2 regions of the Streptomyces sp. NPDC058864 genome follow, and region 2 is predicted to be linked to the other one. Evidence: riboswitches for the same ligand, from Rfam matches in the RefSeq annotation. Region 2 holds a riboswitch; the other holds the start of a gene.
What was found. A riboswitch is a leader RNA that binds a small molecule or an ion and turns the genes downstream of it on or off. The one in region 2 is predicted to bind glycine.
Positions count from the first base shown of each region.

Region 1: another riboswitch for glycine. It lies ahead of gcvP (aminomethyl-transferring glycine dehydrogenase); the one in region 2 lies ahead of gcvT (glycine cleavage system aminomethyltransferase GcvT).

Region 1 covers NZ_JBHYMQ010000098.1:4,829-14,839, reverse strand. Annotated here, with positions in the region: gene ACFW3D_RS38890 (DNA polymerase IV) at 1-1,000, shown strand, start outside; gene ACFW3D_RS38885 (PRC-barrel domain-containing protein) at 913-1,293, opposite strand; glycine riboswitch at 1,395-1,499, shown strand; glycine riboswitch at 1,504-1,616, shown strand; gene gcvP (aminomethyl-transferring glycine dehydrogenase) at 1,656-4,541, shown strand; gene ACFW3D_RS38875 (DUF5999 family protein) at 4,611-4,817, opposite strand; gene ACFW3D_RS38870 (hypothetical protein) at 5,066-5,656, opposite strand; gene ACFW3D_RS38865 (glutamate-cysteine ligase family protein) at 6,214-7,710, shown strand; gene ACFW3D_RS38860 (CPBP family intramembrane glutamic endopeptidase) at 7,745-8,572, shown strand; gene ACFW3D_RS38855 (PhzF family phenazine biosynthesis protein) at 8,580-9,407, opposite strand; gene ACFW3D_RS38850 (TetR/AcrR family transcriptional regulator) at 9,745-10,011, opposite strand, start outside.
Region 2 covers NZ_JBHYMQ010000010.1:103,345-113,355, reverse strand. Annotated here, with positions in the region: gene ACFW3D_RS10925 (enhanced serine sensitivity protein SseB) at 1-245, opposite strand, end outside; gene ACFW3D_RS10920 (hypothetical protein) at 442-1,188, shown strand; gene ACFW3D_RS10915 (AAA family ATPase) at 1,223-1,900, opposite strand; glycine riboswitch at 2,074-2,174, shown strand; gene gcvT (glycine cleavage system aminomethyltransferase GcvT) at 2,353-3,465, shown strand; gene gcvH (glycine cleavage system protein GcvH) at 3,550-3,930, shown strand; gene glyA (serine hydroxymethyltransferase) at 3,995-5,266, shown strand; gene ACFW3D_RS10895 (L-serine ammonia-lyase) at 5,421-6,803, shown strand; gene ACFW3D_RS10890 (hypothetical protein) at 7,159-7,944, opposite strand; gene ACFW3D_RS10885 (YhgE/Pip domain-containing protein) at 8,030-9,121, opposite strand; gene ACFW3D_RS10880 (MarR family winged helix-turn-helix transcriptional regulator) at 9,190-9,636, shown strand; gene ACFW3D_RS10875 (FMN-dependent NADH-azoreductase) at 9,762-10,011, shown strand, end outside.

The DNA of each region.
Region 1 (10,011 bases), on a different contig from region 2:
CGCCTCGGAGCAGGCCAAGCCGGACGGGCTGGTGGTCATCGAGCCGGGTACCGAACGTGAGCTGCTGGCCCCCATGCAGGTGCGCGCGCTGCCCGGCGTGGGGCCCGCCACGGCCGAGCACCTGCGGCGGGCGGGCATCCTCACGGTCGGCGAGGTGGTGGAGGCGGGGGAGGCCGAGCTGGTACGGCTGCTCGGCAAGGCGCACGGCGCCCATGTGCACGGGATGGCCCTGGGGGTCGACGAGCGGCCCGTGGTCGCCGACCGCGAGAGCAAGTCGGTCTCGGTCGAGGACACCTTCGACGTCGACCTCACCGACCGGGTGCGGGTCCGGCTCGAGGTGGACCGGCTGGCCGACCGCTGCGTGCGCAGACTGCGCTCGGCGGGCCGTTCGGGCCGCACGGTGGTGCTGAAGGTGCGGCGGTACGACTTCACGACGCTGACCCGTTCGGAGACGCTGCGGGCCCCGACCGACGACCTGGCGGTCGTTCGGGAGACCGCGGCGCGGCTGCTGGAGGCCGTCGACATCACGGGCGGCGTCCGGTTGCTCGGCGTCGGTGTCGCGGGGCTGGCCGACTTCACGCAGGAGGACCTGTTCGCCCAGGCGGCGGAGCGGGAGGGGGAGGCGGCAGGCGAGGAGCCCGGCCCGTCCGAGGCGGCACCGGAGCGGTCCGGGGAGGAGATCCGGGAACCGGGGCCGGCGGAGCGGCGCTGGGTGCCGGGCCAGGACGTACGGCACACCGAGTACGGCGCCGGGTGGGTGCAGGGCAGCGGGGTCGGGAGGGTCACCGTCCGCTTCGAGGAGCCCGGCTCGGCCGTGCCGGGGCGGGTGCGCACCTTCGCGTTGACCGACCCGGAGCTGGAGCCGTCCGAGCCGCTCCCGCTGGTGTTACCGGGCCCGCCGGGGCCGCCGCGTCAGCTGTCGCCGGCGAGCGTGCCGAAGTCGCGGTCCGGCGGGGGCTCCGGCACCGGGCCGGAGAGCGAGGGCCCGCTCATGCCGTAGTGGTGGTAGAGCTGGAGCTCCTGCTCGGGCGAGAGGTGCCGGCCCACGCCGAAGTCCGGGGCGTCCTTGATCAGTGCCTTGTCGAACGGGACGCGCAGCTCTTCCCCCGTGAACTCGCTCGGTTCCAGCGGCACGAACGCGTCCCGGCTGAAGAGACCGGTGCGCACCGCCGCCCACTCGGGCTCCCCGGTGGCGTCGTCGAGGTACACCTCGTCCACCGTGCCGATCTTCATCCCGTTGCGGTCGAAGGCCCTGCGTCCGATGAGGCTGCGCGGATCGATCCCGGTCTGCACGGTCCCTCCAACTGGTCGCGATTAATCCTATTTAGGCACGAAAGGTGGCGGCTGTCACATGACCCGGTACCGGAGCGCGCTGGTACGCTGACAGCGGCTGCTGACCCCTTGCGGGAGAGTCCTGGCGACGCGGGGAACCGCCCGCCGGGCGCCGAAGGAGCAAACCCTCCCCGGAATCTCTCAGGCATCCGTACCGCATGGGCGAGGTCACTCTGGAAAGCAGGAAAGGGCGGCACACCCCGTGCGCGGCCCCTTCCTCACCGACGGTGAAAGCCGCCCCGGCACGTGCGGGGCGGTGAAGCTCTCAGGTTCAGATGACAGAGGGGGAGGCCGTGTCGCGCCAGACCAGGAGGCCTCCGCAGATGACCGCCAACCGCATCCCACTCTCCGAGCTGGAGCGCGGCATCCCCTTCGAGCAGCGCCACATCGGGCCCGACGCCGGCGCGCAGGCCAAGATGCTCGCGCAGGTCGGCTACGGCTCGCTGGACGAGCTGACCGCCGCCGCCGTCCCGGACACCATCAAGAGCGCCGAGGCGCTCGGCCTGTCCGGTGCCCGCACCGAGCCCGAGGTCCTCGCCGAACTGCGCTCGCTCGCCGACCGCAACCAGGTGCTGCGGCCCATGATCGGCCTCGGCTACCACGGCACCTTCACCCCGCCGGTCATCCTGCGCAACGTCATGGAGAACCCCGCCTGGTACACGGCGTACACGCCGTACCAGCCGGAGATCTCCCAGGGCCGCCTGGAGGCCCTGCTGAACTTCCAGACGGTCGTCGCCGACCTGACCGGGCTGCCCACCTCCGGTGCCTCGCTGCTCGACGAGGGCACGGCCGCCGCCGAGGCGATGGCCCTGGCCCGCCGCGTCGGCAAGGTCAAGGACGGCGTCTTCCTGATCGACGCCGACGCCTTCCCGCAGACCGTCGCCGTGATCGAGACCCGTGCCGAGCCCACCGGTGTCGAGGTCGTCGTCGCCGACCTCAGTGAGGGCATCCCCGCGGAGATCGCCGAGCGCGGGGTCTTCGGCGTGCTGCTGCAGTACCCGGGCGCCTCGGGCGCCGTGCGCGACCTCAAGCCGGTCGTCGAGCAGGCCCACGGGCTCGGTGCCGTCGTCACCGTCGCCGCCGACCTGCTGGCCCTGACCGTGCTCACCTCCCCGGGCGAGCTCGGCGCCGACATCGCGGTCGGCACCACCCAGCGCTTCGGCGTTCCCATGGGCTTCGGCGGTCCGCACGCCGGTTACATGGCCGTCCGCGACACCTACGCCCGCAGCCTGCCGGGCCGCCTGGTCGGCGTCTCCGTCGACGCCGACGGCAACAAGGCCTACCGCCTGGCGCTGCAGACCCGCGAGCAGCACATCCGCCGCGAGAAGGCCACCAGCAACATCTGCACCGCGCAGGTGCTGCTGGCCGTCATGGCCGGCATGTACGCGGTCTACCACGGCCCCGACGGCCTGGCCCAGATCGCCCGCCGCACCCACCGCTACGCCGCGGTCCTCGCCGAGGGCCTGCGCGCCGGCGGCGTCGAGGTGACCACCGGCGCCTTCTTCGACACCGTCACCGCCCGCGTGCCCGGCCGGGCCGCCGAGGTCGTGGCCGCCGCCCGCGAGGCCGGGGTCAACCTGCGCCAGGCCGACGCCGACCTGGTCGGCATCGCCTGCGACGAGACCACCGGCCGCGCCGACCTCGACGCGGTCTGGGGCGCCTTCGGTGTCACCGGTGACGTCGAGGCCCTGGACGCGGCCACCGAGGACGCGCTGCCCACCGGACTGATCCGCGAGGTGGACTACCTGACCCACCCGGTCTTCCACCAGCACCGCTCCGAGACCGCGATGCTGCGCTACCTGCGCCGCCTCGCCGACCGCGACTACGCGCTGGACCGCGGCATGATCCCGCTGGGCTCCTGCACCATGAAGCTCAACGCGACCACCGAGATGGAGCCGGTCACCTGGCCCGAGTTCGGCGCGCTGCACCCCTTCGCGCCGGCCGACCAGGCCGAGGGCTACCTGACCCTGATCCACGAGCTGGAGGACCGCCTCGCCGAGGTCACCGGCTACGACAAGGTCAGCCTCCAGCCGAACGCCGGCTCCCAGGGCGAGCTCGCCGGCCTGCTGGCGGTCCGCGCCTACCACCGCGCCAACGGCGACGCCCAGCGCACGGTCTGCCTCATCCCGTCCTCCGCGCACGGCACCAACGCCGCCAGCGCCGTGATGGCCGGCATGAAGGTCGTCGTCGTGAAGACCGCCGGAGACGGCGAGGTCGACGTCGAGGACCTGCGCGCCAAGATCGAGCAGCACCGCGACGAGCTCGCCGTGCTCATGGTCACCTACCCCTCCACGCACGGGGTCTTCGAGGAGCACATCGGAGACATCTGCGCCGCGGTGCACGACGCGGGCGGCCAGGTCTACGTGGACGGCGCGAACCTCAACGCCCTGGTGGGCCTGGCGAAGCCGGGCCACTTCGGCGGCGACGTGTCGCACCTGAACCTGCACAAGACCTTCTGCATCCCGCACGGCGGCGGCGGCCCCGGCGTCGGCCCGGTGGCGGTCCGCGCGCACCTCGCCCCGTACCTGCCCAACCACCCGCTCCAGCCGGCCGCCGGCCCGGAGACGGGCGTCGGCCCGATCTCGGCCGCGCCGTGGGGTTCGGCCGGCATCCTGCCGATCTCGTGGGCGTACGTGCGGCTCATGGGCGGCGAGGGCCTCAAGCGCGCCACCCAGGTGGCGGTGCTGAGCGCGAACTACATCGCCAAGCGCCTGGAGCCGCACTTCCCGGTGCTCTACACCGGGCCGGGCGGGCTCGTCGCGCACGAGTGCATCATCGACCTGCGCCCGCTGACCAAGGAGACGGGCGTGACGGTCGACGACGTCGCCAAGCGCCTGATCGACTACGGCTTCCACGCGCCGACGATGTCGTTCCCGGTTGCCGGGACGCTGATGATCGAGCCGACGGAGAGCGAGAACCTCGCGGAGCTGGACCGCTTCTGCGACACGATGATCGCGATCCGCGCCGAGATCGAGCGGGTCGGCTCGGGGGAGTGGCCCAAGGAGGACAACCCGCTGCGCAACGCCCCGCACACCGCGGCGGCCCTGGGCGGCGACTGGGAGCACGCGTACTCCCGTGAGGAGGCGGTCTTCCCCGCCGGTGTGTCGGCCGCGGACAAGTACTGGCCGCCGGTCCGCCGCATCGACGGTGCCTTCGGCGACCGCAACCTCGTCTGCTCCTGCCCCCCGCTGGACGAGTACGACGCGTAAGGGCGGTTGACGCGCAAGGGTCGGCCCCGCTGCTGCAGCGGGGTCGGCCCTGTGTCGTTCCCGGCCCGGTCAGGCCGCCGTGACGATGTGCCCGCTGCCGAGCGGTCGGTGCGGGGCGATGATCTGGCCGTCGGGGAGGAGTTCGCCGGTGTCCTCGAAGAGGAGGACGCCGTTGCACAGCAGGCTCCACCCCTGCTCGGGGTGGCTGGCCATGATGTGGGCGGCCTCGCGGTCGGGGCTGCCGGCGGACGGACACTGCGGCTGGTGCGGGCACATGGACGACGTCTTTCGCTGCGAGTGGTGTGAAGTACGGCTGCCTTGGGTAGGAACCTCAGTCATGCCGCTCCCCCGTTCAGTCGGTCGGTCCCAGTGTTGCTCTACTGAGGGATTTCCGCAGGGATTTCGCGTGAGCTGTCCTCGTTAGTTGGGGACGCATTCACTCTCGCGGGCGGTTGCCCGGACAATGCAACGCCTCCGTGACCGGACGGTCACGGAGGCGTGCGGGGTCGCCCCAGCCGGGAGCCTCAGGCGGTGGTGCCGAGCAGTGGTGGCGGAGCCAGGCGCAGGGTCAGTACCGGCACCAGGTCGGAGAGCCGGTGCATGCGGTGCGCGGCGATCCCCGGCGGCGCCGGCGCCAGCGGGACCAGCAGGTCCGAGGGGGCCGGCTGCGCCGTGCCCGCGTCGGCCGTGACGTCCCCGTGCAGCCACAGCGTCAGCATGTAGAGCCCCGGTACGGAGAGCAGGTGCGGCTGGTAGGGGGTGGTGAGCGCGTCGGCCTGGCGCAGCGCGCGCTCGGTGGAGGCCAGGTAAGGGCCCTCGCAGAAGTGCGAGAACGCCCAGCCGTCCGGGGTGTCCACGGTCTCGCCCGCGGCGGCCACCTTCTCGCCCGTGCGGATGTGGAAGCGCCAGCCGGTCAGCCGCGCCCGGGGCAGTCCTCCCGGTTCGGTGATCACGGGGTCGAGGACGTGCAGGGGGAGCGGGTGCTCGGCGACCAGCGGCCCCGTGGCGTTGCGCAGCGAGGGGGTGCGGGCCTCGCGGACGGCGGTGGGGGAGCTCAGGGCGGCGAGAACGCTCCGCAGGGCGGGAGCGGGGGCTGGGGCTACCTGCAGCGGCATGGTGGGCGGCCTCTCATGAGGAGACACGGGGGGTGCTCGGCGGGGTGCGGACAGCACTGTCAGCGGTGGAGCTGATGGAACTGCGGCAGGCCGGGACAGCCCGGATCCGTGAGGCGCGTGGGGGCGGCGACGAACGGAATCAGCGTGGGCATGCGGATCCCTTCCCGTGGCCGGTGCGTCGCGGGCGCGCGGCGGGTCGCGGAGGCTCTGCCTGTGAACGAAGGATATACGAGGAGTGTTCGCGCAGTGTTTCATCTAGCCGTCAGCGATATTACGGGCAAGGCGGTTCCAGGTCACCCTGGGCGCGTATTAGATCCCCGATTGCACCGTCGGCCACGCCGTGAACTGCGCTTTCCGTGTTACTGCGGATGGCTGAATCTCGTCGGTGTTTTTCACGAGAGGGCCGCCGCCGGCATGTGAATTCCGTACATGCCCGCGGAATGTGCCGCGAGACGGTGCTCGTGGCCAGCTTAGCGGTTCCGGGGCGGCGCCGGGGGCCTTATCGATCTCAGGGCTGGGCATGATGTGATCACGGCCCACTCGAGGAAGGACCTCCGATGGGGGAAAAGGTCGTGGCCACGGGGTTCGACCTGGCCGACCGCCAGCGGTTCCGCAGGAAGCTGAAGCAGTGCCTGCTGGGGTTGGAGCGACTGCTGGAGGAGAAGAGGTTCGACCGTCCCCGCAATCTGATGGGGCTGGAGATCGAACTCAATCTCACCGACCGCGACGGGCTGCCGCGCATGATGAACGAGGAGGTCCTCGAGCGCATCGCGAGCCGTGATTTCCAGACCGAGCTCGCGCAGTTCAACATTGAAGTGAACATCGCCCCGCACCGGCTTTCCGGCCGGGTCCTCGACCGGCTCGCCGAAGAGTTGCGCATGGGCCTGGGATATGCCGAGGGAAAGGCCCGCGAGGTCGGCGCCCGCATCGTGATGGTCGGAATCCTGCCCACCCTCGGCGCGCAGGACCTGGTCGGTGCCAACCTCTCCCGCGCCGACCGCTACATGCTGCTCAACGACCGCATCCTGGCCGCCCGCGGCGAGCACATCACCCTGGACATATCGGGGGTGGAGCGGCTGACCTCCGTCTCCGGCTCGATCGCCCCGGAGGCCGCGTGCACCTCGATGCAGATGCACCTCCAGGTCACCCCCGCGCGCTTCGCCGCGGTGTGGAACGCCGCGCAGGCCGTGGCCGGTCCCCAGGTCGCCCTCGGCGCCAACTCCCCGTTCCTGTTCGGCCGCGAGCTGTGGCGGGAGACCCGGCCCACGCTCTTCCAGCAGGCCACCGACACCCGCCCCGAGGAGCACCGCGCCCAGGGCGTACGGCCGCTGACCTGGTTCGGCGAGCGCTGGATCGACTCCGCTTACGACCTCTTCGCCGAGAACGTGCGCTACTTCCCCTCCCTGCTGCCCATCTGCGAGGACGAGGACCCGCTGCACGTCCTCGACGAGGGCGGGGTGCCGCAGCTGAAGGAACTCACGCTGCACAACGGCACGATCTACCGCTGGAACCGGCCGGTGTACGCGGTCGTCGACGGCGTGCCCCACCTGCGGGTGGAGAACCGGGTGATGCCCGCCGGTCCCACCGTCGCCGACGTGCTCGCCAACACGGCCTTCTACTACGGGCTCGTCCGCTCCCTCGCCGAGGCGTCGCGCCCGGTGTGGAGCCGGCTGCCGTTCGCGGCCGCCGCCGCGAACTTCGACGCCGCGTGCCGGTACGGCATCGACGCGGTGTTCACCTGGCCGCGGCCGGGGCGCGGCAACGGGCTGGTGGAGATCGGGGCCGTCGAACTCGTCCTGGACGAACTGCTGCCGATGGCCGCCGCAGGACTCGACGCGTGGGGGATCGACCCGGTGGACCGGGACCACTACCTCGGCATCATCGAGGGCCGCTGCCGCAACCGCATGAACGGCGCCGAGTGGCAGGCCGTCGCCTTCCACCAGGAGCTGGACCGCGGACTGGACCGCCAGCGTGCGCTGGCCGCGATGACCCTGCGCTACTGCGAGCTGATGCACACCGGGGCCCCCGTGCACGAGTGGCCGCGGGAGCGCTGAGCCGCCGCCCGTGCCATCGGGCCGATGAGGCAGGATGGCGCGGGTGGAGGAATCTGTGGACAGGAATTCGGTGGAGCCGGGCGGGTCCGGTGCCGGTGCGGCGGAGCGGCTCGCCCCGCGCACGCTGCGCAGCGAGACCCTCCTGGTGCTCGCGCTGTCGCTCGGTGCGAGCGCGCTCTCGGCGCTGATCAGCTTCATCGGGTCGCTGACCAAGCCCGGCGGGCTCAAGGACCAGGCGGCCACCCTCGTCGGCTCGCAGGCGCCGGGCCGTCCGTGGCTCGACCTGTCCTGGCAGCTGTTCGGCGTCGCCACCGCCCTCGTCCCCGTCGCGCTCGTCGCCCACCTGCTGGCCCGCGAGGGCACGGGCATGCCCGCCATCGGTTTCGACCTGCGCCGGCCGCGGACCGACGTACTGCGCGGTGCCGCGCTGGCCGCGGCCATCGGCGGCACCGGTCTGCTGTTCTACCTGGGCGCGCGCGCCTCCGGGTTCAACCTGACGGTCGTTCCGGAGTCGCTGCCCGACGTCTGGTGGAAGATCCCCGTGCTGATCGCCTCCGCGATCCAGAACGCCGTGCTCGAGGAGGTCGTCGTCGTCGGCTACCTGCTGCGCAGGCTCGGCCAGTTGGGCTGGACGCCGGTCGGCGCGCTGGTGGCCAGCAGTGTGCTGCGCGGCTCGTACCACCTCTACCAGGGCATCGGCGGACTCATCGGGAACATGGCGATGGGCGTCGTGTTCGTGCTGCTCTACCGGCGCTGGGGCCGCGTGGGGCCGCTGGTGGCGGCCCACGCGCTCATCGACATCGTGGCCTTCGTGGGTTACGCGCTGCTCGCCGGGAAGGTCGGCTGGCTGCCGACCGCCTGAGGCCGCCTTACGGGTGGGCGTGCAGCTCGCCGTCGATCACGGTGACGGCGCGACCGCTGAGCCGTACGCGGTCGCCGCCGAGCGCCGTGCGCACCAGGCCCGAACGCGCGGAGGCCTGCAGCCCGGTGAGCTCGTCGCGGCCCAGGCGCCGCGACCAGAACGGAGCCAGGGCGGTGTGGGCGCTGCCGGTGACCGGGTCCTCGTCGATGCCGACGGCGGGGAAGAAGCCGCGCGAGACGAAGTCGTAGCCGCTGGACGCCGGGGACTCGGCGGCCGCGGTCACGATGAGACCGCGCTTGGAGGGCAGCGCGGCGACGGCGGCGATGTCGGGCGTGAGCGACCGCACGGTCTTCTCGTCGACGACCTCCACCAGCAGGTCTCCCACGTCGTCCCCGGTCTCGTACACCGACAGCACGTCGGCGCCGATCGCGGCGGAGATCTCTCCCGTGACGACGACCGAGGTCAGCGGGGCCACCGGGAAGTCCATGGTGATGGTGCCGTCTTCGCCGGCGGCCGTGGTGAGGACGCCGCAGCGGGCACTGAACCGCACCGGGCCACGGGCGGTGCCCGTGCTGTGCAGGATGTGCGCGGTGGCGAGGGTGGCGTGCCCGCACATGTTCACCTCGGCCCTGGGGGTGAACCAGCGCAGGGCCCAGTCCGCGTCCTGGGCACCGGGCGTGGGATGGGCGAACGCGGTCTCGGAGAGGTTGACCTCCGCGGCCACCCGCTGGAGCCAGCCGTCCTCGGGGAAGCTGTCCGCGTCCAGCAGCAGCACGCCCGCGGGATTGCCGGCGAAGGGGCGGTCGGTGAAGGCGTCGACGATACGGATCCGCATGCCGGGAGCCTACGGAGGTCCGGACGCGACCGGCCAGGGCCAATCGAGGGGTGGTGGCCCGCGGCAGGGGTGCCGTGGCCGGTTCCGCGCCCCAACGGGGCCCGGGTCCTGCCCACTTGGGACGGGGGATGCGGCAGCGGCCGGGGTTTCCCGGCTGCGCCGTCAGGAGGGCGGCGCGTCGTCGAGCATCGGACGGACCAGGTCGGCGTGCGCGGCCGGCACCGCCCGGCAGCCCGCGCGTTCCGGCGCGAAGGCGGTGCTGGAACGGCCGGGGGAACGCTGACGGGACGGTGCCCGGTCGCCGTGGGGCGATCGGGCACCGTCCCGTCGTCATGCGTCAGGCCGTGTCTGCCGGCGGGGCCGGCGGAGGTGTCAGCAGGGTCCCGAAGACCATGTCGAAGAAGTCCTCGAAGGCCTCGCCCGACCGGCCGGAGCGCGCGGTGATCAGCGTGCCCTCCCAGGCGTTGAGCACGAACCGTGCCGTCCGCCCGGTGTCGAGGTCCGCCCGCAGCTCGCCGGCCTGCTGTGCCTCGGCGAGCGTGCCGGCGATCAGCGAGGCCCATACGCCGAGGGACGCGCGGACACCCGCGCGGATCGTCTCACT
Region 2 (10,011 bases):
GGGACGTAGACGCCGCCTTCGAGTTCGAGGGTCGGCAGGTCGAGGTCGGTGCTGTCGGGGCCGCCGCCGTTCGGCAGCGGGATCCACAACTGCGAGCGCCCGAGCACCTCCAGGACGCGGGCCGTGGCACCCGGATCGCCGAGTGCCGCGGAGAGCACTTCCTCCAGCTCGTTGGCGGGCCAGCCGCCGGCACCGTGGCCCGACGGGGCGAAGCCGTCCGGTATCCGCTGCCCCGGGATGTTCACTGCGTCTCGCCTCGCAATTTCCTGTGGTCGTGCGCTCCGTGGAAACCCTATCCGGCGGCGGGCGCGGGCGACCCCCGCATCACAAGCCCGCCACACGAGCCCGTCACGCGATGCGATCGTCCGGTTGCGAAGCGTCACCGCCGCTCCGAAGGTAGGACGAGCAAGGAGAAAACCCTCAACCGGGAGATATCTCGACATGCGCATCACCAGGATCAACTCCACCCTCATAGCGGCGGCCGTGTGCGCCTCGCTGACGATGGGCCTCACCGGCGGTGTCGCGAGTGCCCAGGCCCCCACCCGGAGCACGGCCGTCGAGGTCGAGCACCTCGCCGCTCGCGCGGCGGACACGGGTAACGCCGAACTCATCGCCAAGCTCGGTGACACGCTGTCCATCGGGGCCAAGCTCACCCAGGAAGCCCAGGTCGAAAGCCCCGACTCGGCGAAGCTGGAGGACCTCCGCAAGGGTCTGGAGGAGTCGAGCCGGCAGCTGGCCTCGGTCCTCGACCAGGCTGGTGCGGTATCTCCCGGCATCACCGACCCGTCGGCCTACGATCCGGGCGCGCCACAACCGGGCCTGGAGCCGGGCGATCCCGGCCAGCCGGGTGACCCGGCCCTCATCGACCAGGTCGGCGGACCGGGTGGTGACCAGAGCGCCGCGGACGCCGTCACCGACGTCAAGAACGCGCTCACCAAGCTGGTCCAGGACGTCACGGACCTGCTGGCCAAGGTGGTCGCCAAGGACCTCGCGGGCGTGACGGCCGGTGTCGCCACCGTCGTCGCCGACCTGCAGGCCCTGCTGCTGGCGGTGCCGAAGCTGCTCACCGGCGCGCTGCCGCTGCCGCTTCCGCTCCCGCTGCCGCTCCCCCTGAACGACCAGGGCGAGCAGCTCCCGCCCGAGGCGCAGCTCGCGCCGGAGGCCCAGGTGGATCCGCAGCTCCAGTAGCGGTACCGCCCCTCACGCGACGCGGCCCGGCCGCTCAGCCGTCGAAGTCGATGGCCTCGAGCTCCCGGGCCGCTTCGCGGTCCAGCAGCACCACCGAGGCGCACGCCCCGGGCAGCCGGCCCGCTTCCGCCTCGGTCAGCAGGCGGCGGGAGGCGGCGCGGTGCCGGGCCATGGCGTACGCCGAGACCCCGCGGCCGCGTTCGCGCTGACCGTCCAGCGCGGTCCGCACGGGAACGTCCAGCAGCACCAGGTGCATGCCCCGCCCCCGGCGCCGCGCCTCGCGGGCGACCCAGGCGCGCACCCAGCGCAGGGTGCCGCAGTCGTGCAGGACGACGCTGTCGCCCGAACGCAGCGCCCGCCACAGACCGGCGTAGTGCGCGATCCGCACCAGGGGACGGTAGAGGGCGTACGGCAGCAGCCGCGGAACCCGGGCCTGCCAGCGTTCCCGCACGTCCTGGGAGTCGATCAGGCGGGCCCCGCCCGACGCGCGCCGCATGAGGGTGCTCTTGCCGCCGCCGGGCAGTCCGGAGACGACCAGGAAGTCACCCGGCGGGTAGCGCAGGGTGCGCACGGGCCGGCGTCCCCGCCGCAGGTCGAGCAGCCGTCGCGGCCGCACGGCGCGGCCCGCGCGGCGCGCCTCCCCGGCCCGCGCCGGTACCGGCCGGGACACGGCCGGACCCCCGGCCGTCGCATACGCACTCTGCCACCGCACAGTTCGCCCTCCGGGTCCGACGTTCAAGAAATGGTAAATCCTGTGTCTTTGCCTACCCAGAGAAGCGGCGTCGTTACTACCGGATCGGGACCGGACCCGGACATCCGGGACGCGATCGCGACAACGACGGGCGCCCGTGCAATGATGGCGCCCTCAATCTCATATCGGCCGTTCGAGGCCGCGCGGGAGAGCTTCCGCACCGCTGCGGCGGGCGGGACGCCGAAGGAGCAAGTCCTCCCTTGAATCTCTCAGGCACAGATACCGCGCGTTCGAGGCACATCTGAAAAGCGGGCGAGCCCTCCCGGCGACGGGGGTGCCGCCCCACCCAAGGTGCAAGCCAGGCTCCTCCGACCGGAGGGTCCAGGTGAACCTCTCAGGTTCCGATGACAGATGGGGAGGGCCTGCCCCGTCATCGCCCTACCTGTCTCTTCCTCGCCTTGGGAGCCCGACCGATGAGTGAACCCCGCCGTACCGCACTGGACGCGCTGCACCGCGCCCTCGGCGCCACCATGACCGACTTCGCGGGCTGGGACATGCCGCTGCGGTACGCCAGCGAGCGCGACGAGCACACCGCCGTGCGGACCCGGGCCGGTCTCTTCGACCTGTCCCACATGGGCGAGATCACGGTCACCGGTCCGGCCGCGGGCGAGGCGCTGGACCACGCGCTGGTCGGCCACATCTCGGCGCTGGCCGTGGGCCGTGCCCGCTACACGATGATCTGCGCGCCCGACGGCGGCATCCTCGACGACCTGATCGTCTACCGCCTCGGCGACGAGGAGTACATGGTCGTCGCCAACGCCTCCAACGCCCAGGTCGTCCTCGACGCGGTGGCCGAGCGCGCCGCCGGCTTCGACGCGGCGGTCCGCGACGACCGGGACGCCTACGCGCTGATCGCCGTCCAGGGCCCGAACTCCCCCGCCATCCTGAAGTCGGTCACCGACGCCGACCTGGACGGGCTGAAGTACTACGCGGGCCTGCCGGGCACCGTGGCCGGGGTCCCCGCGCTGATCGCCCGCACGGGCTACACCGGCGAGGACGGCTTCGAGCTCTTCGTCGCCCCGGCCGACGCGGAGAAGCTGTGGCTGGCGCTGACCGAGGCGGGCGCGGACGCCGGCCTGGTGCCGTGCGGCCTGTCCTGCCGCGACACGCTGCGCCTGGAGGCGGGCATGCCGCTGTACGGGCATGAGCTGACCACCGCGCTCACCCCCTTCGACGCCGGGCTCGGCCGGGTCGTGAAGTTCGACAAGCCGGGTGACTTCGTGGGCCGCGAGGCGCTGACCGCGGCCGCCGCCAAGGCCGAGGCCACGCCGCCGCGCAAGCTGGTCGGCCTGGTCGCCGAGGGCCGCCGCGTCCCCCGGGCGGGCTACCCCGTGGTGGCGGGCGGCGAGGTGGTCGGCGAGGTCACCTCCGGCGCGCCGTCCCCGACCCTGGGCAAGCCGATCGCCATGGCGTACGTGGACGCCGAGCACGCCGTTCCGGGCGCCTCCGGTGTGGGCGTGGACATCCGCGGTACGCATGAGCCGTACGAGGTGGTGGCCCTGCCGTTCTACAAGCGGCAGCGCTGAGTTCCCGCTCACATCCGGCACAGCCGTCCCACCTGTCAAGACAGCCGTCACCAGCACATACCGTCATCCAGGAGAATTCACGCCATGAGCAACCCCCAGCAGCTGCGGTACAGCAAGGAGCACGAGTGGGTCTCGGCCGCCGACGCGGACGGTGTGTCCTCGGTGGGCATCACCGAGCACGCGGCGAACGCCCTCGGCGACGTCGTCTACGTCCAGCTCCCGGCGGTCGGCGACACGGTCGCCGCGGGCGAGACCTGCGGTGAACTGGAGTCGACCAAGTCGGTCAGCGACCTGTACGCCCCGGTCTCCGGTGAGGTCACCGAGGTCAACGAGGACGTCGTCAACGACCCCTCGCTGGTGAACTCGGCGGCCTTCGAGGGCGGCTGGCTGTTCAAGGTGAAGATCTCCGAGGAGCCGGGCGACCTGCTCTCCGCGGACGAGTACACCGCCTTCACCGGCGCCTGACCGCTCGGGACCTCCCGACCGCTCCGCCCTGTCCACTCCGACCTCCGGACGGATGACCCCCCTGATGTCGCTTCTCAACAGCTCACTGCACGAGCTCGACCCCGACGTCGCCGCCGCCGTCGACGCCGAACTGCACCGCCAGCAGTCCACCCTCGAGATGATCGCCTCGGAGAACTTCGCTCCGGTCGCGGTGCTCCAGGCCCAGGGCTCGGTGCTGACCAACAAGTACGCCGAGGGGTACCCCGGCCGCCGCTACTACGGCGGTTGCGAGCACGTCGACGTGGTCGAGCAGCTCGCGATCGACCGGGTCAAGGCGCTCTTCGGCGCCGAGCACGCCAACGTCCAGCCGCACTCGGGCGCGCAGGCCAACGCGGCCGCGATGTTCGCGCTGCTGAACCCCGGCGACACGATCCTGGGTCTGAACCTCGCCCACGGCGGGCACCTGACCCACGGCATGAAGATCAACTTCTCCGGCAAGCTGTACAACGTGGCCGCGTACCACGTGGACGCGGAGACCGGGCAGGTCGACATGGCCGAGGTCGAGCGCCTGGCCAAGGAGTCCCGCCCGAAGCTGATCATCGCCGGCTGGTCGGCGTACCCGCGGCAGCTGGACTTCGCGGCCTTCCGCAGGATCGCCGACGAGGTCGGCGCGTACCTGATGGTCGACATGGCGCACTTCGCCGGTCTGGTGGCGGCGGGGCTGCACCCCTCCCCCGTGCCGTACGCGGACGTCGTCACCACGACCACGCACAAGACGCTCGGCGGCCCGCGCGGCGGCGTCATCCTGTGCAAGGCGGAGCTGGCCAAGAAGATCAACTCGGCGGTCTTCCCCGGCCAGCAGGGCGGCCCGCTGGAGCACGTCATCGCGGCGAAGGCGGTCGCCTTCAAGGTCGCGGCGAGCGAGGAGTTCAAGGACCGCCAGGTCCGCACCCTGGAGGGCGCGAGGATCCTCGCCGAGCGGCTGACGCAGGACGACGTGGCCGCGGCCGGTGTCTCGGTGCTGTCCGGCGGCACCGACGTCCACCTGGTCCTGGTCGACCTGCGCGACAGCGAGCTCGACGGGCAGCAGGCCGAGGACCGGCTGCACGAGATCGGCATCACGGTCAACCGCAACGCGGTCCCGAACGACCCGCGCCCGCCGATGGTCACCTCCGGTCTGCGCATCGGCACCCCGGCGCTGGCCACCCGCGGCTTCGGCACGGAGGACTTCCGCGAGGTCGCCGACGTCATCGCCGAGGCCCTCAAGCCGGGCTTCGACGCGGAGACCGCCAAGGCGCTCGGCGCCCGGGTCACCGCCCTGGCCGGCAAGCACCCGCTGTACCCCGGCCTGAAGTAGCGAGCGTCACCCGGTGTGCGGGGCCGACCGCGAGGACGGTCCCGCACACTGGAACAAGCGCGGCGCACCCACGCCGCACACGTACCACTCCGGCGGTGACCCCGCCGGCCGCCCGCGGACAACGGGGTCCGCGAACCCGAGGAGTCATCGCACCGTGGCCATCTCCGTCTTCGACCTGTTCTCGATCGGCATAGGCCCGTCCAGCTCCCACACGGTGGGCCCGATGCGCGCCGCGCGGATGTTCGCCCAGCGGCTGAAGAACGACGGCCTGCTGGCGGGCGTCGGCTCCGTGCGCGCCGAGCTGTTCGGCTCGCTCGGCGCGACCGGTCACGGGCACGGCACCCCCAAGGCGGTGCTGCTGGGACTGGAGGGGCACTCCCCCCGCACGGTCGACGTCGACACCGCCGACGAGCGGGTCGAGCAGATCCGCAGCGGCCGCCGCATCAGCCTGCTCGGCGCCCACGAGATCCCGTTCTCCGCCGACGACGACCTGATCCTGCACCGGCGCCGCTCGCTGCCGTACCACGCCAACGGCATGACGCTCTTCGCGTACGACGGGACCGGCGCGCCCGTGCTGGAGAAGACCTACTACTCGGTGGGCGGCGGCTTCGTCGTCGACGAGGACGCGGTCGGCGAGGACCGCATCAAGCTCGACGACACCGCGCTGAAGTACCCCTTCCGCACCGGCGACGAGCTGCTGCGGCTCACCCGGGAGACCGGGCTGTCCATCTCCGGCCTGATGCTGGAGAACGAGAAGGCCTGGCGCACCGAGGCGGAGATCCGCACGGGCCTGCTGGAGATCTGGCGCGTCATGCAGGACTGCGTGCAGGCCGGGCTGACCCGCGAGGGCATCCTCCCCGGCGGCCTCAAGGTCCGCCGCCGCGCCTCGGCCACCGCCCGGCAGCTGCGCGCCGAGGGCAACACGGCGGCCCACGCCATGGAGTGGGTCACCCTCTACGCCATGGCCGTCAACGAGGAGAACGCCGCGGGCGGCCGCGTCGTCACCGCCCCCACCAACGGCGCCGCCGGCATCATCCCGGCCGTCCTGCACTACTACGTCAACTTCGTGGCCGGGCAGTCGACGGAGGCGGAGAAGGAGGACGGCGTCGTCCGCTTCCTGCTCGCGGCGGGCGCGATCGGCATGCTCTTCAAGGAGAACGCCTCCATCTCCGGCGCAGAGGTCGGCTGCCAGGGCGAGGTCGGCTCCGCCTGTTCCATGGCCGCGGGCGGCCTCGCCGAGGTCCTCGGCGGCGGCCCGGAGAAGGTCGAGAACGCCGCCGAGATCGGCATGGAGCACAACCTCGGCCTCACCTGCGACCCCGTCGGCGGGCTCGTCCAGATCCCCTGCATCGAGCGCAACGGCATGGCCGCGGTCAAGGCCGTCACCGCCGCGCGCATGGCGATGCGCGGGGACGGCCGGCACCACGTCTCCCTCGACAAGGTCATCAAGACCATGAAGGAGACCGGGGCGGACATGAAAGTCAAGTACAAGGAGACCGCACGCGGCGGCCTCGCGGTCAACGTCATCGAGTGCTGACGCCACGGGCCCCGGCCCGCCCGGATCCTCCCGGAGCGGCCGGGGTCCTGCCGCGCCCGGGCGGACCCGACGGGTTCGCGCCCCGGGCCCGGCCACGGGGGTTCGGCCCCGGAGATATCGGTCGCCCTCCCCGGTAGCCGCCCGTGGGCGATGTCGACGTCGACGCCCGGCTCCTTGGTGCGGCCCTTCGTCTCTCCCACGGTCCGCCGACCGCCTCGCACGGCCTCGCTGCCGGTGTGGTGGTCGGTCGGCAGCACGCTCCGCCGTTGGTGGGGAGCCTGCGCAGCACGGCGAGGTCGGCCTCGGGAATCCGGCGCAGCCGTCCCCTCGCGTCGGCCCGGACCGGGACCCCGCGTCAGCGGTACGTGGCCACCGCCCATACCGCGGCCGCCGCGACCGCGAGGGCGTAACAGGCGGTGGCGGCAAGGAGGATGCGTGTCGTCGCCCGGTCGGTCAGGCGGGTGCGGGACAGCAGCCGGGCCAGGGCGGGGAGGACGAGGACGGCGTGCAGGCTGACGCCGTGGAGGGGCTTGAGGGGGGCCGTCGAGGCGTACGCGGCGGCCTGGTGGCCGGTGCGGGTGAGATATACGCCGCGGGCGATCATGGCGGCGCCGGAGAGCAGGGCGAGGAGCAGGATCGCAAAGCCGGCGCGCAGGGCGAGGGGCATGCCCGCGGGGCCGGCGGGCCGGCGCCGGAAGGACGCGACGGCGAAGACCGACAGGACGGCCACGAGAACGGCGCCGCCGACCGCGAGCGTCATGGAGACGGCGGTGTCGAAGCCGGTCTCCATGTCGAGGTGCGACGGCACACGCCGCCACGCCTGCAGGGTGATGCCGGCGACCTCGACGACGCAGTCGGCGGCGAACACGGCGAGCAGCGGCGTGCGCAGGCGCGCGCCGACGTCCAGGTACGAGGTGACCCAGGTGATCGCGACGAGGGTGAGGCCGAAGGAGAGCCCGAAGGTCACGGGCTTGCGCCAGGAGACCGGGCCGTCCCAGGGGCCACCGTCCACCGCGAGGACGCCGAGGTGGAACAGGCCCGAGAGGATCAGCAGGGCGCCGGTCGCGTGGCACAGGCGGTCGGCCGTGCGGGGGCCGTCGTGCGCCCGTGCCCCGGCGGTGGGGATGGTGGTCGTCGCCATGGCCCCAGCGTGCCGGGGGCGGCACGCCCGGTCGTCGTCCGGGGGGAGGCCGGCCGGATACGTCCCCGGGAGCAGTGGTTCCGGCTCAGCGGGTGGCCGCGTGCACGATCCCCGAGGTCGCCGCGATGCGGTCGAGCAGGAACATGGTGCCGACGCTCGCCACGATCCAGCTGCAGAGGATGACGATCCCGCGGGTCAGGCCGTCGTGGTGGAAGTAGGCGATTCCGTCCATGGCACGGACGCCCACTCCGGCCGGCATGACGGAGGCCAGTGGCTCCAGCCAGCCCGGCAGGAAGTACGGCGGGAGGACGCCGCCACTGGTGGCGTTCCCGATGATGAGCATGAAGATCGAGCCCAGGAGCACCCCGGCCGGGCCGAAGACGCGGATGAGCGCGACGGTGGCGGCGGCGACCGCGCCGGCCATGAGGGTGACGACGCCGAAGATCCCGAAGAAGGAGCCGGGTATCGCGCCGAAGGCCGTACTCGCGATGAGGGTGGTGGCCAGGCCGCCGACGACGGCGAAGAGGCCGATGCTCAGGACCCGCTGGTAGAAGGAGAGCCGTGGCGCGACCTGGTAGGTCAGCTGGCCGAAGAGGAAGCCGGCCAGGATCAGGCCGAAGGAGGCGTAGAAGACCGACAGCCCTCTGCTGTCACCGGACGACAGCGGCAGGATGTCGACCACGGGGATCTTGTGTTCCTCGCCGTGCGGAACGGACGCCAGGGGGGTGAGCAGGGCGGACACCGCGGGGCCGTTCGCACCGGCGTAGACGACCTGGGGCTTGCCGCCCTCGGACAGGTAGGCCGCGTAGGCCTCCCGGTGCTCCACCGCCTGCCGGGCCGAGGCTGCGTCGGGGTACCGGTCGACCTGGAAGGCCTCGGGCGCGATGCGCTGGAGGCGGACGTCGAACAGGGCCGCCGAGTGGTCCGAGGCGACGACCGCCACCGGCAGCCGGTGCGCCGTGGGCGTGTGGAAGGCGGCGAGGAAGACGCTCACGAAGGAGAGCCCGACGACGAGCACCGTGATCACCGGGGTGATCACGGCCTTCGGGCCGGTCAGTCCCGCCCGGGCGGGTGGTGCGTCGGTCTGCGGCCCCGGGCCGTGCCGGTGCCGGTGCCGGTGGTGGGACGGGGGCGGGTCCGCAGGGGGGTTCGCATCGGTGATGATCACAGTGTCCACCAGGGGGAGTCCCTCCTATAATGTAAGTTGACTTATATAAGTTAACAGACAACAGAGAGGCACCCGGCATGCCCCTGCGCGAACCCCGCGAGCACATCGGCTACCTGATCTGGCAGCTCTCGCAGGCTTACGCGATCCGCATCGAGCAGGCGATGCGCCCGCTCCGGCTGACCCAGGCGCAGTTCAGCACCCTCATGCAACTGAGCGTCTACGGGGCCATGTCGAGCGCCGAACTGGCGCGCCGCTGCGGGGTCACACCGCAGTCCATGGGCACCGCGGTCCAGGGACTGGCCGAGCGCGGACTGGTCGAACGCAGGGCACATCCGACGCACGGCCGGATCATCGAGATCAGCGTCACCCCGGAGGGCGAGGAGCTGGCGGTCCGCGCCGAGCGGGCCGTCATGCCCGCCGAGGAGGAGGCCCTCTCGCTCTTCGCCCCGCAGGAGCGGGGACGCGTCCAGGCCGACCTGCAGCGGATGCTGGCGGCCCTGAACCCGCACGCACTGCCCGAGTGATTGAACTCTCACTAGTTTATCTTTCAACGAACTTTCCCCTACCGTGGCAGGAACACCGACCACACGATCGCGCTCCGCCCACCCGGGATATGGATTGTGCGATCCAGTATTTTTTGGGGAATCCCATGGCTCACCTGCTGCACATCGACTCCAGCGCCCGCGCCGAAGGCTCCGCGAGCCGCCGGCTGTCCGCCGCGTACGTCGCCGCCTGGAAGGCGCGCGATCCGCACGGCACCGTCACCTACCGCGACCTCACCGTCGACACCCCGGCGTTCGTCTCGCCCGAGTGGATCACCGGGGTGTTCGGCCCGGCCGAGGCCGCCGACGCCGGCACCGAGGCCGCGGTGGCCGCATCCGAGCGGTTGATCCGCGAGA